DNA from 2 places in the Flexivirga sp. B27 genome. Region 1 is predicted to be linked to the other one. Evidence: predicted binding sites of a transcription regulator. Region 1 holds the regulator's gene; the other holds the start of a gene.
What was found. Region 1 encodes LexA, which represses DNA repair genes until DNA is damaged. Its sites were predicted from a motif close to TCGAACANNTGTTCGA; they were not measured.
Positions count from the first base shown of each region.

Region 2: the regulator LexA is predicted to act here: its motif matches at 2,526-2,541, upstream of ACSZL9_RS11440 (DUF222 domain-containing protein).

Region 1 is NZ_JBPYUM010000001.1:948,723-953,579, forward strand. Features, by position in the region: gene ACSZL9_RS04350 (vitamin B12-dependent ribonucleotide reductase) at 1-219, opposite strand, end outside; gene nrdR (transcriptional regulator NrdR) at 371-859, opposite strand; gene ACSZL9_RS04360 (LysM peptidoglycan-binding domain-containing protein) at 1,129-1,533, opposite strand; gene lexA (transcriptional repressor LexA) at 1,841-2,557, shown strand; gene ACSZL9_RS04370 (NAD-dependent protein deacetylase) at 2,558-3,388, opposite strand; gene ACSZL9_RS04375 (GOLPH3/VPS74 family protein) at 3,429-4,109, opposite strand; gene ACSZL9_RS04380 (LysR family transcriptional regulator) at 4,247-4,857, shown strand, end outside.
Region 2 is NZ_JBPYUM010000002.1:547,169-552,025, reverse strand. Features, by position in the region: gene ACSZL9_RS11445 (class I SAM-dependent methyltransferase) at 159-944, opposite strand; gene ACSZL9_RS11440 (DUF222 domain-containing protein) at 1,040-2,446, opposite strand; gene ACSZL9_RS11435 (MFS transporter) at 3,034-4,407, opposite strand; gene ACSZL9_RS11430 (ArsR/SmtB family transcription factor) at 4,511-4,857, shown strand, end outside.

The DNA.
Region 1 (4,857 bases):
GATGGTCGAGGCGTTCAGCGACCAGCTCTCCGGGAACTCCACCCCACGCTGCTCGAAGATGGTCTCGCCGGTCTTCCAATTCTGCTGGACGACGTCGCGACGCTCCCAGGTCACCTCGTCATAGGGATGCACTCCAGCGGTCGTGAAGATGCGCTCGACGGTCAGTCCCCTGCGTGCGCCGCGCCGTGTGTGCTGGCCGGCGTCTGCCGTGTCGGTCATGTCCAACTTCCTTTCCACCTCAAGGTGGTCGACTCTGCTGCGAGATGTGCGGTGTTGCTGTGTTGCGGTGCCGGCTCGAAGATGCTGAGCGGGATCGACCCGGCGGAATGTGCGATGAGTTCTGCGACGAGACGTTCAGTCCGTCGCCGTGTCAGTCGCCGGCGCGCTGATGATCGGGCTCGACGGCCGTGGGTGGTCGCTCGGCCCGGAGCAGGGTGATCGCCTCCTCGAAATCCTCGAGACCGTCGAAGGCCTGGTAGACCGATGCGAACCGGAGGTAGGCCACCTCGTCGAGGCTGCGCAACGGGCCCAGGATGGCCAGACCGACGTCGTGGGCATCGATCTCGGCGGCGCCCTGCGCCCGGATGGCCTCCTCGACCTCCTGGGCGAGAAGCGCGAGATGATCCTCACTGACCGGACGGCCCTGGCATGCCTTGCGCACACCGACCAGGACCTTCTGCCTACTGAAGGGCTCACTCGCACCTGATCGCTTCACCACGGTCAGGCTCGCCGTCTCGGTGGTGGAGAACCGCTTGCCACAGCTCGGGCACTGGCGGCGCCGCTTGATGCAGGTGCCGTCCTCACTGGTGCGGCTGTCGACGACGCGACTGTCGTCGTGACGGCAGAACGGACAATGCACGACTGCCTCCTACGGGGACGAAGCTCGCCGGCGAACCGGGCGAAAGCTGTGGACGAAGCTGTGGGTAATCGGTGGACGAACTGGGGATGGCGGCCGATGTGTTGTGGACTACATGTGGACGAATGCCATCCGTGTAACTACTACATATAGGGATATTAAGCCGATCGCACCCCAAGTGCAAGACCCGTGAACGCGGGTGGCGAAACCGCTGGTCAGCGGCCCGCGACACGGCGTGTCCGCCCAGATTCCGACCCCGACCCGACGGCCAATCAGTCCGGGAGTTGCAGCTGTCGACCTGCGACCACATTCAGGCCGTTGAGGTCGTTGGCCAGCGCGACCTTGGCCACCGCCTCGGAGGTCTCCATCGACGGGTAGGCACGGTGTGCGATCGCCCACAGGGTGTCGCCCTGCTGGACCGTGACCGTGTGCGTGACCGGCGTCGACGGCGCCGCCCAGGCACGGGCCGCAGCGCCCGCGCCGACGAGCAGCGTCACGACGATCAGCACGCCGAGCAGACGGCGCCCGCGCGCCGTCAACCGCAGGCCGTCCGCCGCCACCCGCACACCGACCGCCGGCCCACCGCCACGTGCCGACGGCCCCGTCGGCACGGCTCGCAGATGCCGGCGCCCTCGACCCGGGTCGGCCGGCGCATCCCACTGCACTGCTGCACTCATCTCTTCCTCCTGAAACTCCGCTGCGATCCGGCGCGCGCCCTGTGACAGACCACCCGGACCTGGCGTCCGATGCGAACAGGCGTGCGATCGCACATCTGTCGGATGTATAGCACGAACGTTCGACCGCGTCGAGACCATCGCCGAGACACGCGTCGTACAGATGTTTGGAAACTGTGTCCGAAACCCATACGCTGTTTTCACGAAGCCAAGGCAAGCACCGACCACCGACAACGGCCGCGGACGCGTCCGTCCGCACCGCTCGCCGATCGCTTCGCGCGAACAGTTCGCCGAGGAGGAGATGACAGCGATGGCACAGGTGCACGAACTTCCCGACCGGACGGGCGAGAGCCTGACTACGCGGCAGCGCAAGGTGCTGCAGGTGATCCGCAATTCCGTTGACCGGCGCGGATATCCGCCGAGTCTGCGGGAGATCGGCGATGCCGTCGGACTGACCAGTCCGAGCTCTGTCGCACACCAGCTGACGATGCTCGAGCGCAAGGGTTACCTGCGCCGCGACCCCAACCGGCCGCGTGCCATGGAGGTCATCGACCCGGACGCGACCGACACCCGCGGCTACCGCGGCGGGTCGAGCGTGCAGGGTGCGCAGGAGTCCGGCATCGACGAGACCGGCCTCGGTGACCAGCGCCCGGAGGCGTCATACATTCCGGTGGTCGGCCGGATCGCTGCCGGCGGCCCGATCCTGGCCGAGGAAGTCGTCGAAGACGTCTTCCCGTTGCCCAAGCAGATCGTGGGCGAGGGCGACCTGTTCCTGCTCAAGGTGGTCGGCGACTCGATGGTCGACGCGGCGATCTGCGACGGTGACTGGGTCGTCGTCCGGCAGCAGCCGACCGCGACCAATGGCGATGTCGTCGCGGCCATGCTCGACAACGAGGCCACCGTCAAGACCTTCAAACGCACTCGCGGCAAGGTCTGGCTGATGCCGCACAACGAGGCCTACGACCCGATCGACGGCGACGACGCAACGATCCTGGGCAAAGTCACCGCGGTCCTGCGCCGGGTCTGATCAGCCGGGGAGGGCGTCGGCCAGCGCGGCCAGCGTCTCGCCCAGCGGCGCGTCGATGCGCACCGACACCTCCTCGTCGGTCGCGCGCGTCCAGCCGTGGGTGACGACGGCGACGGGGATGCCCTCCCGCACAGCCCGCCGGACGAAGCGATAGCCGGACATCACGGCGAGCGACGAGCCGAGCACCAGCACGGCGCGCGCTGACTTGACGGCCGAAAAGCATTGCTCGACAAGTGGTTTCGGCACCGACTCACCAAACATCACCACGTCCGGTTTCAGCAGGTCCGAGCCGCAGACGACGCAGTGCACCAGCCGGAACCCCGAGATCAGCGACTCCGCGATCGCGACGTCGCCGTCCGGGCGCAGCGGCCCGTCCGCCGATCGGTCGAAGTCCGGGTTGGCCAGCTGCAGCCACTCGTCCACGGCGGCCCGGGCATACCGCTCCCCGCACTGCATGCACACCACCTGCTCGAGGCTGCCGTGCAACTCCGCCACGTCCACGGCCCCTGCCGCCTGGTGCAGACCGTCGACGTTCTGGGTGATGATCGGACCGATCACCTGGGCCGCCTGCAGGGCCGCAACGGCGTAATGGCCGTCATTCGGGCGTGCGGAGGCGAACCTCGGCCAGCCCACGTAGGACCGCGCCCAATAACGACGCCGGGCCTCGCGATCGGCGAGCAGCTCCTGAGCGGTCATCGGCTGGAACCTGCGCTCACCGTCCGCCCCGCGATAGTCGGGTATGCCGGACTCGGTCGACAGGCCCGCCCCGGTGAGCGCCACGACTCCCCCGTCACCGAGCAGGTCGGTCAGGGCTGCCAGGTCACGCGCCATCACCGGTCAAAACTCTCACACCGGAGTCTGTCGATCGGCGTCAGCCGCTGATCACGCCGGCCGTCGTGGCAGTCGTGACCGCCACCATCGCGGCAGTCATCGCGTCCTGCGCGCTCTTGACGGCCGCGGCGGCAGCTCCGGCGGCCCAGTCCTGCTCGCCAACTGCCTTGGCGCGCTTCTTGAGTTCGCGACCGGACAACCCGAAGCTGTGGCTGTCGTAGACCTTCGTGACGGCGTCGGCGGCAGCAAGCGGCGCGATCAGACTGCCACTGTGCAGGTCCGGCGCGGCAGTCTCGGCCAGCACGCGACCGCCGCCGGCCACCAGTGCGTCCCTGGCGGCGACGTCGAGCACCGGATATCGGGACGGGTGAAGGAAACCGCCACCAACATGTTGCACCGCACCCGTGTCGACGAGCCGCTGATAGGTGCGGTCGGTCATCCCCTTCGCGACCTCCGGGAGCACCTTCGCCGGCTTCTTTCCGTCCCGTCGCGCGAAGATCGCCAATGCGTTGTCGAGGAGGGGATCGCCGCCGGGTCGAGAGTCCAGCACCGCCACGCGTCCGTTCTTGACCCCGACCCGCTGACAGGCCGCCAGCTCGCACAACGTCGCGCCCGCGAGCGCCAGGTCGAGCCGGGACTTGGCGGTGACCGGCTTGCCGTCGCCGCCGGTCGCCACCAGAAGGAGTTCCTCGCAGATCAACATGTCGGCCACGCTAGGCATGACGCGAGCTTCGGGCATCCACCGCGCGATGTATATCGGCCGCAAATTTCGCCAGCAACTCCGCCAGCAATTTCGGCAGCAATTAGCGATGAAAGCGACAGGTCGTGGCGCAATAACGAAATGTTATTCTTGAGCACATGATCGACGCAGCCGGCCTCCGTGTCATCAAGGCCATCAGCGACCACGGCAGTTTCACCGCCGCGGCCGCCTCGCTGGGCTACTCGCAGCCGGCCATCTCCCAGATGGTGCGCCGGTTGGAGGACCGCACGGGCACCGTGCTGGTCGAGCGCCTCGGCCGCAGCGTCCGGCTGACCGAAGCTGGCCAGGTCCTTGCCCGACACGCCAACCCGGTGCTCGCCGCGCTCGACGCGGCCGAGTCCGAGGTGGCCGCGATCGCGGGGCTACGGGCCGGGCGGGTGCGGCTGATGGCGTTCCCGTCCTCATCCTCGACGCTGGTGCCGCGAGCGCTGGCACTGGTCAAGCAGCGCTTCCCGGACGTGGAGGTCAGTTTCACCGAGGCGGAGCCGCCGGAGTCACTGGCCGCGTTGCGTTCCGGAGAGTGCGACGTCGCCGTCGCGTTCGCCTACGAGGGCACCGACTTGGCGCGCGGCGAGGAGGACATCGACGCGTTCATCACCCGCAAGCTGCTCGACGACGAGGTGCGGCTGGCTCTTCCGCTGAACCACCCGAAGGCCAAGGCGAAGAAGGTCAAGCTCGCCGACCTGGCCGGGGAGCCGTGGATCGCCGG
Region 2 (4,857 bases), on a different contig from region 1:
TCCCTTGTCGGTCCAATTGATGACCTGCCGCAATCGCCGTCTCATCGAGCGTGCTCACGCGATCGAACGTCACCTCGCGGCTATGCGCAGGTAGACCGGACTCGTGAAAGGACCGTGCAGGCAGCACGATCTCCCATCGCCGGGCGATACCTCCCCGCTCAACTCTTCCGCAGGACGTAAATGACAGGAACGAAGCGGCCGAGAAATTGATAGGTCGCCCACTGCGTGCTGGCCTCGGTCAGTCTGTAACGCTCCTCGCCATACTCGGCAATCATTCGGTCACGTTGACGCCTCAGCCGTGCGAGTCGCAGGAGGTCGCGCGAGACGAGATGGTCTCTCTCCTCGAGGTATTCGCGCCATCGAGTGCCCACAACGATCTTCTCGGCGATCGTCAGGCCGTGCCGGCTCCAGGTTGCCTCGAGACCGGTCTCGACCATGTTCGCCACGACGTTGCCCAGTGGCTCGTGGATCGCCGCTGTCTCGTCCGCGTCGGGTGGTCCGTTCAAGATGTTCGTGAATGCGATCAGCACGCCGTCGGGTGACAGCAGGTCACTCATCCGCGAGACGGCTCGGTCGAGGTCGGGCAGGACCTCGATCACGTCGCGACACCACACCAGGTCAAACGCTTCCGGCGCGGACTCGTAGGACTCGATGGAGTCCAACTCAGCGCGCAGTGTGCCGCCGAGTCCCGCATCCTCAATCGCTGCCGCCGCGCGATCGATGTGCCACGGCACAGGATCGATCCCCACTCCGGAGAACTCGAACTGCTGCGCCAATCGAACGAGATGCCTGGCATCTCGGCAGCCGACGTCCAACGCATGTCCGCCGCTGACGTGCCGGGCAGTCACCTCGAACAGTTCATCCGGACCGGTCGGGTCCAGATCGAGGTCCAGCCGATCGAAGATCTGCCAGCTCGCCGGGCTGTAGATGTCGGACATCGCCATCCGCACAGTGTGCCCGGATTTCCCGGCGACGAGCACCGCATTTACCCGGTCTGCAACTGACCCCGGGACGTGATCGGTCGTTTGCCTGCAAGTGCTCAGGCCGCGGTGGATCCATGGCCGGGCATGCGGCCGGGTGTCAGGTCCCAGGTAACGCCGTCGGGTTGTATGTCGGCCATGTATCCCTGTCGGTGGACGGTTTGGTGGTGCCGGCCGCACAACAGGGCGGAGTCGGCCAGGGAGGTGTGGCCACCGGCCCACCAAGGCACCACATGGTGCACCTCGCAGAAACCCGGCGGCCGATCACACCCGGGGAACGTGCACCCCTGGTCGCGCAGGATGGCCGCGGCTCGGATCGCCTTGGTCGCCAGGCGTTCTCGCCGGCCCACATCCAGCGGTGCGCTCGGTCCACCCAACACGGCCGGGATCAGATCCGCACTGCACGCCAGCCGGCGGGCTGCGCCGGCATCGAGCGTGTCACCCGTGGCCGTGGTGGCACCGCCGACACCCACGATCAACGCTTCCAAGTCCATCGTCAGCAGCACCGTCGCCGCGCTCGCCTGCACACCACCGTCCCCGGTCGCGGCACGCGCTCCGACACCGACCAACTCCATCAACGCATCCGCCCGACGCTTCCCCGGGGACCGTTCATCCTTCAGAGAGTCCCCACCACCGTTCGCCGATGCATCGTCGTCGAAGCGGAGCCCGAACGCCGCACCCTCACCCGTCACCTCAGCCGTGGCAGTTGCGTCGGCATTTCCAGTGGTGTCAGTGGGTTTCGCAGGTCGCGGCGCCGACTTGGCGTTGATCGCTTCTTTGAGGATCGCCGCGTTCGCCGGGGACAACTCGGCCACCAACCGGGTCATCCCCGTCGCAGTGGTCGACCAGGACAACGACTCGGTGCGTTCGAGTTTCTCGTCATCCTTCGACAGCTTCTCCGGCGCAAACCTGGCCAGGATCCGCCGCGTCAACAACGTCAACCCCGCCGCACCCAAACACGGATCGATCTGCAGGAACCAGCCCAACACCTCGTCACGGTCCGCGGACGGAATCACCGGCGCCACCTTGTCCGCCTGATGCAACGCCGTCCGCGCCGACTCCACCGAACACGACCCGTCGCGCAACGCCGCCGCGATCACGGTGTTCTTCCGGTCCCGGCACTTGTCCGCCACTGCCGCCATCATCCGAACCGACTTCGGCTCCACGGGCACACCATCACCGACATGACCGCCCAACCATTGCGCCGTGGTCGCCGCGTCCGACTCGCGCACCGCGCCACGGTCGGCCGCGTCCGCCGTCACCAACGTCGTGACCTGCGCGGACCGACCGTGCAACCGCAACAACGCGGTCACCAGTTCGCCTTCTTGCTCGTTGCCGAGCTGGTGCACTGCGCCCGGCACCTCGTCCAACACGTGGGCCGCAGCCTGCAGGATCGCGAGCACTTCCTGGCCTCGCCCCGGCGCCGCGGGCGGGGCATCTTCCAGCACCGTGTGCTCAAGGCTCATGCGGCGAATCCCCTTCCCCTGTCAGCGTTTCCGCTCACTTACAGGATACCGGGATTCGGTGTCAATGGCCAGAGTTTTATCGAACACATTTCTAACTACTTTGCCCGAGATCGTTGACCTTGGCGCAAGCATGCGCGGGACCTCGACAGGCTCGGCCGGCTCGACGGACAGGCTCGGCCAGCGCCCGTGGTCTCGATACACCGCCCCCGCTTCGCTCCTCCGGCACTCGACCACCTTGGTGCGGCGATCCGCTCGGCCTAATGCAAGCTGGTCGAGTAGGCGTGCTCACTCAAGTGGTCGAGTAGGCGAGCCCCCTAGGGCGAGCCGTATCGAGACCTCGTGTGTGTCGAGTGCTGGGTCTCGATACACCCTCCGCCGCTCCGGCACCCCACGAAGTTTCTCCCCCGCTTCGCTCCGCCGAATACTTCGCAGGGACCCCGCCTGCGCTCCCCCGGGCACTCGACCAGCTTTACTCAAGCTGGTCGAGTCGAGCTGGCACTGATCGGGCCCGACGGTCCGACCGGCACCTTCACGAGCGACGAGGGCCCCGTTCCGTGGTAGAAGATCCGAGCTGCGCGGCGCCGGCCTCATCGATGCGGCCGGCCGCCGGCCAGCATCCCCGCAACCAGCCAGACGCCAGCGCCGAGCACGAAGCAGCACGCCATACGCGAGCCGGCGCCGGGCGCACTGGCCGAGCCGGCGATCACTCCGAACAGCGCCACCCCGAACGACGTGCCGATCTGCCGCGCGGCGTTGTTCAGCCCGCCCACCACCCCGCTGTATGACGGCGCTGCCGCCATCGATGTGGCGACCAGCGGCATCACCAACATGCCGAGAGCTACCCCCGTGAGCAGCATCCCGGGGACCAGGGGCAGCAGCGAGTGCGGAGCACGCCATACGCCGAGTGCGAGGATGACCTGACCCGTGATGCCCACCGCAAAACCGCTGCGCACCAACAGTTCTGGACGCATTCGCACCATCCAGCGACGCCCCAGCAGCGGCACCAGGGTCAGCGGCGCGAAGATCGGCAGCGTCGCCAGCCCGGCGGCGAACGCGTCCCGACCCTGCACCGCCTGCAGCAGGAATGCGAGCACCAGCAGCGACCCGTTGCCGACCAGATTCATCCCGAGCGCACCGACGCACGACCGCATCAGCGGCCCGTTGCGCCACAACGCGCGCGGCACCATCGGCGCAACTGCACGCCGCTGACCGATGACGAACGCGAGCACACCGATCACCGCCCCTACGACGAAAAGTGTTGCGGTCCAAGTCGATCCAGCTCGGCCGAACTCGATGAGCCCGGCGATCGCACACGCGAGCACCATCGTCGACGACAGCGCGCCGAACCAATCCAGCGGATGCTCCCGCCGATGTCCCATCGGCAACGCCCGCGCCCCGAACACTGCGGCCACGACCACCGGCAGATTGAGGAGGAAGATCAACCGCCAGCTGCCCACCCCGATGAGGGCACCACCGACCAGCGGACCGACCGCGACAGCCGACCCGGACACACCCGACCAGACCGCGATCGCGCGTGCCCGCTGCCCCGCGTCGACCCAGATCGCAGTGATGAGAGCGAGACTCGCCGGCAACATCGCAGCTGCGCCCACACCCTGCACCACCCGGCCGACGACCAGCACCGGCAAGCTCGGCGCGACCGCGCAGGCGAGAGATCCGACGCCGAAAGCCAGCAGTCCGGAGACGAACGCACGGCGTGAACCCCATTTGTCCGCAACGGTTCCGGCGGTCAGCAGCAGTGCAGCCAACGGCACCGTGTAGCTGTCCACCACAGCCTGGGCGCCGGACGTGCCACCGCCCAACCCGTGGTCGATGCTCGGCAACGCGACGTTCACGATAGACACGTCGAGCAACACCAGGAACATCGCCGCGCACAGAACCACCAGGAGAGGTCCCTTGGTCCGTCGCGAGGCATCAGCCGGCATGGTGCGGGTTGTCGTCATACCTTCGAGGCTCGGTGCCGAAACCTTCGGTGCACGCCGAACCGTGCAGACAGCACTCCACACTTCGGTGGCGACCGAAGCGTCTGTCGCGGAGAATGGCGACATGGCCGAGAACCCGCACCAGGACGTGTCCGACGTCGCCGCAATCTTCGCCGACCGGGCACGTGCCCGCATGATCGGCGCGCTCATCGACGGGCGTCGGCTGCCGGCGTCGAGGCTCGCAGCCGAGGCGGGCATCAGCGCCGCGACCGCGAGCGGCCACCTGCGCAAGATGCTCGACGGTCACATTGTGCAGGTCGAGGTCAGCGGCCGGCACCGCTTCTACTACCTCGCCGACCAACAGGTCGCGACCGCCTACGAGGCGATGAGCGCGATGACACCGCTGCCGTCGGTCACCTCACTGCGAGCCGGCACCCGGATGCAGCGGCTGCGCTCGGCGCGCACCTGCTA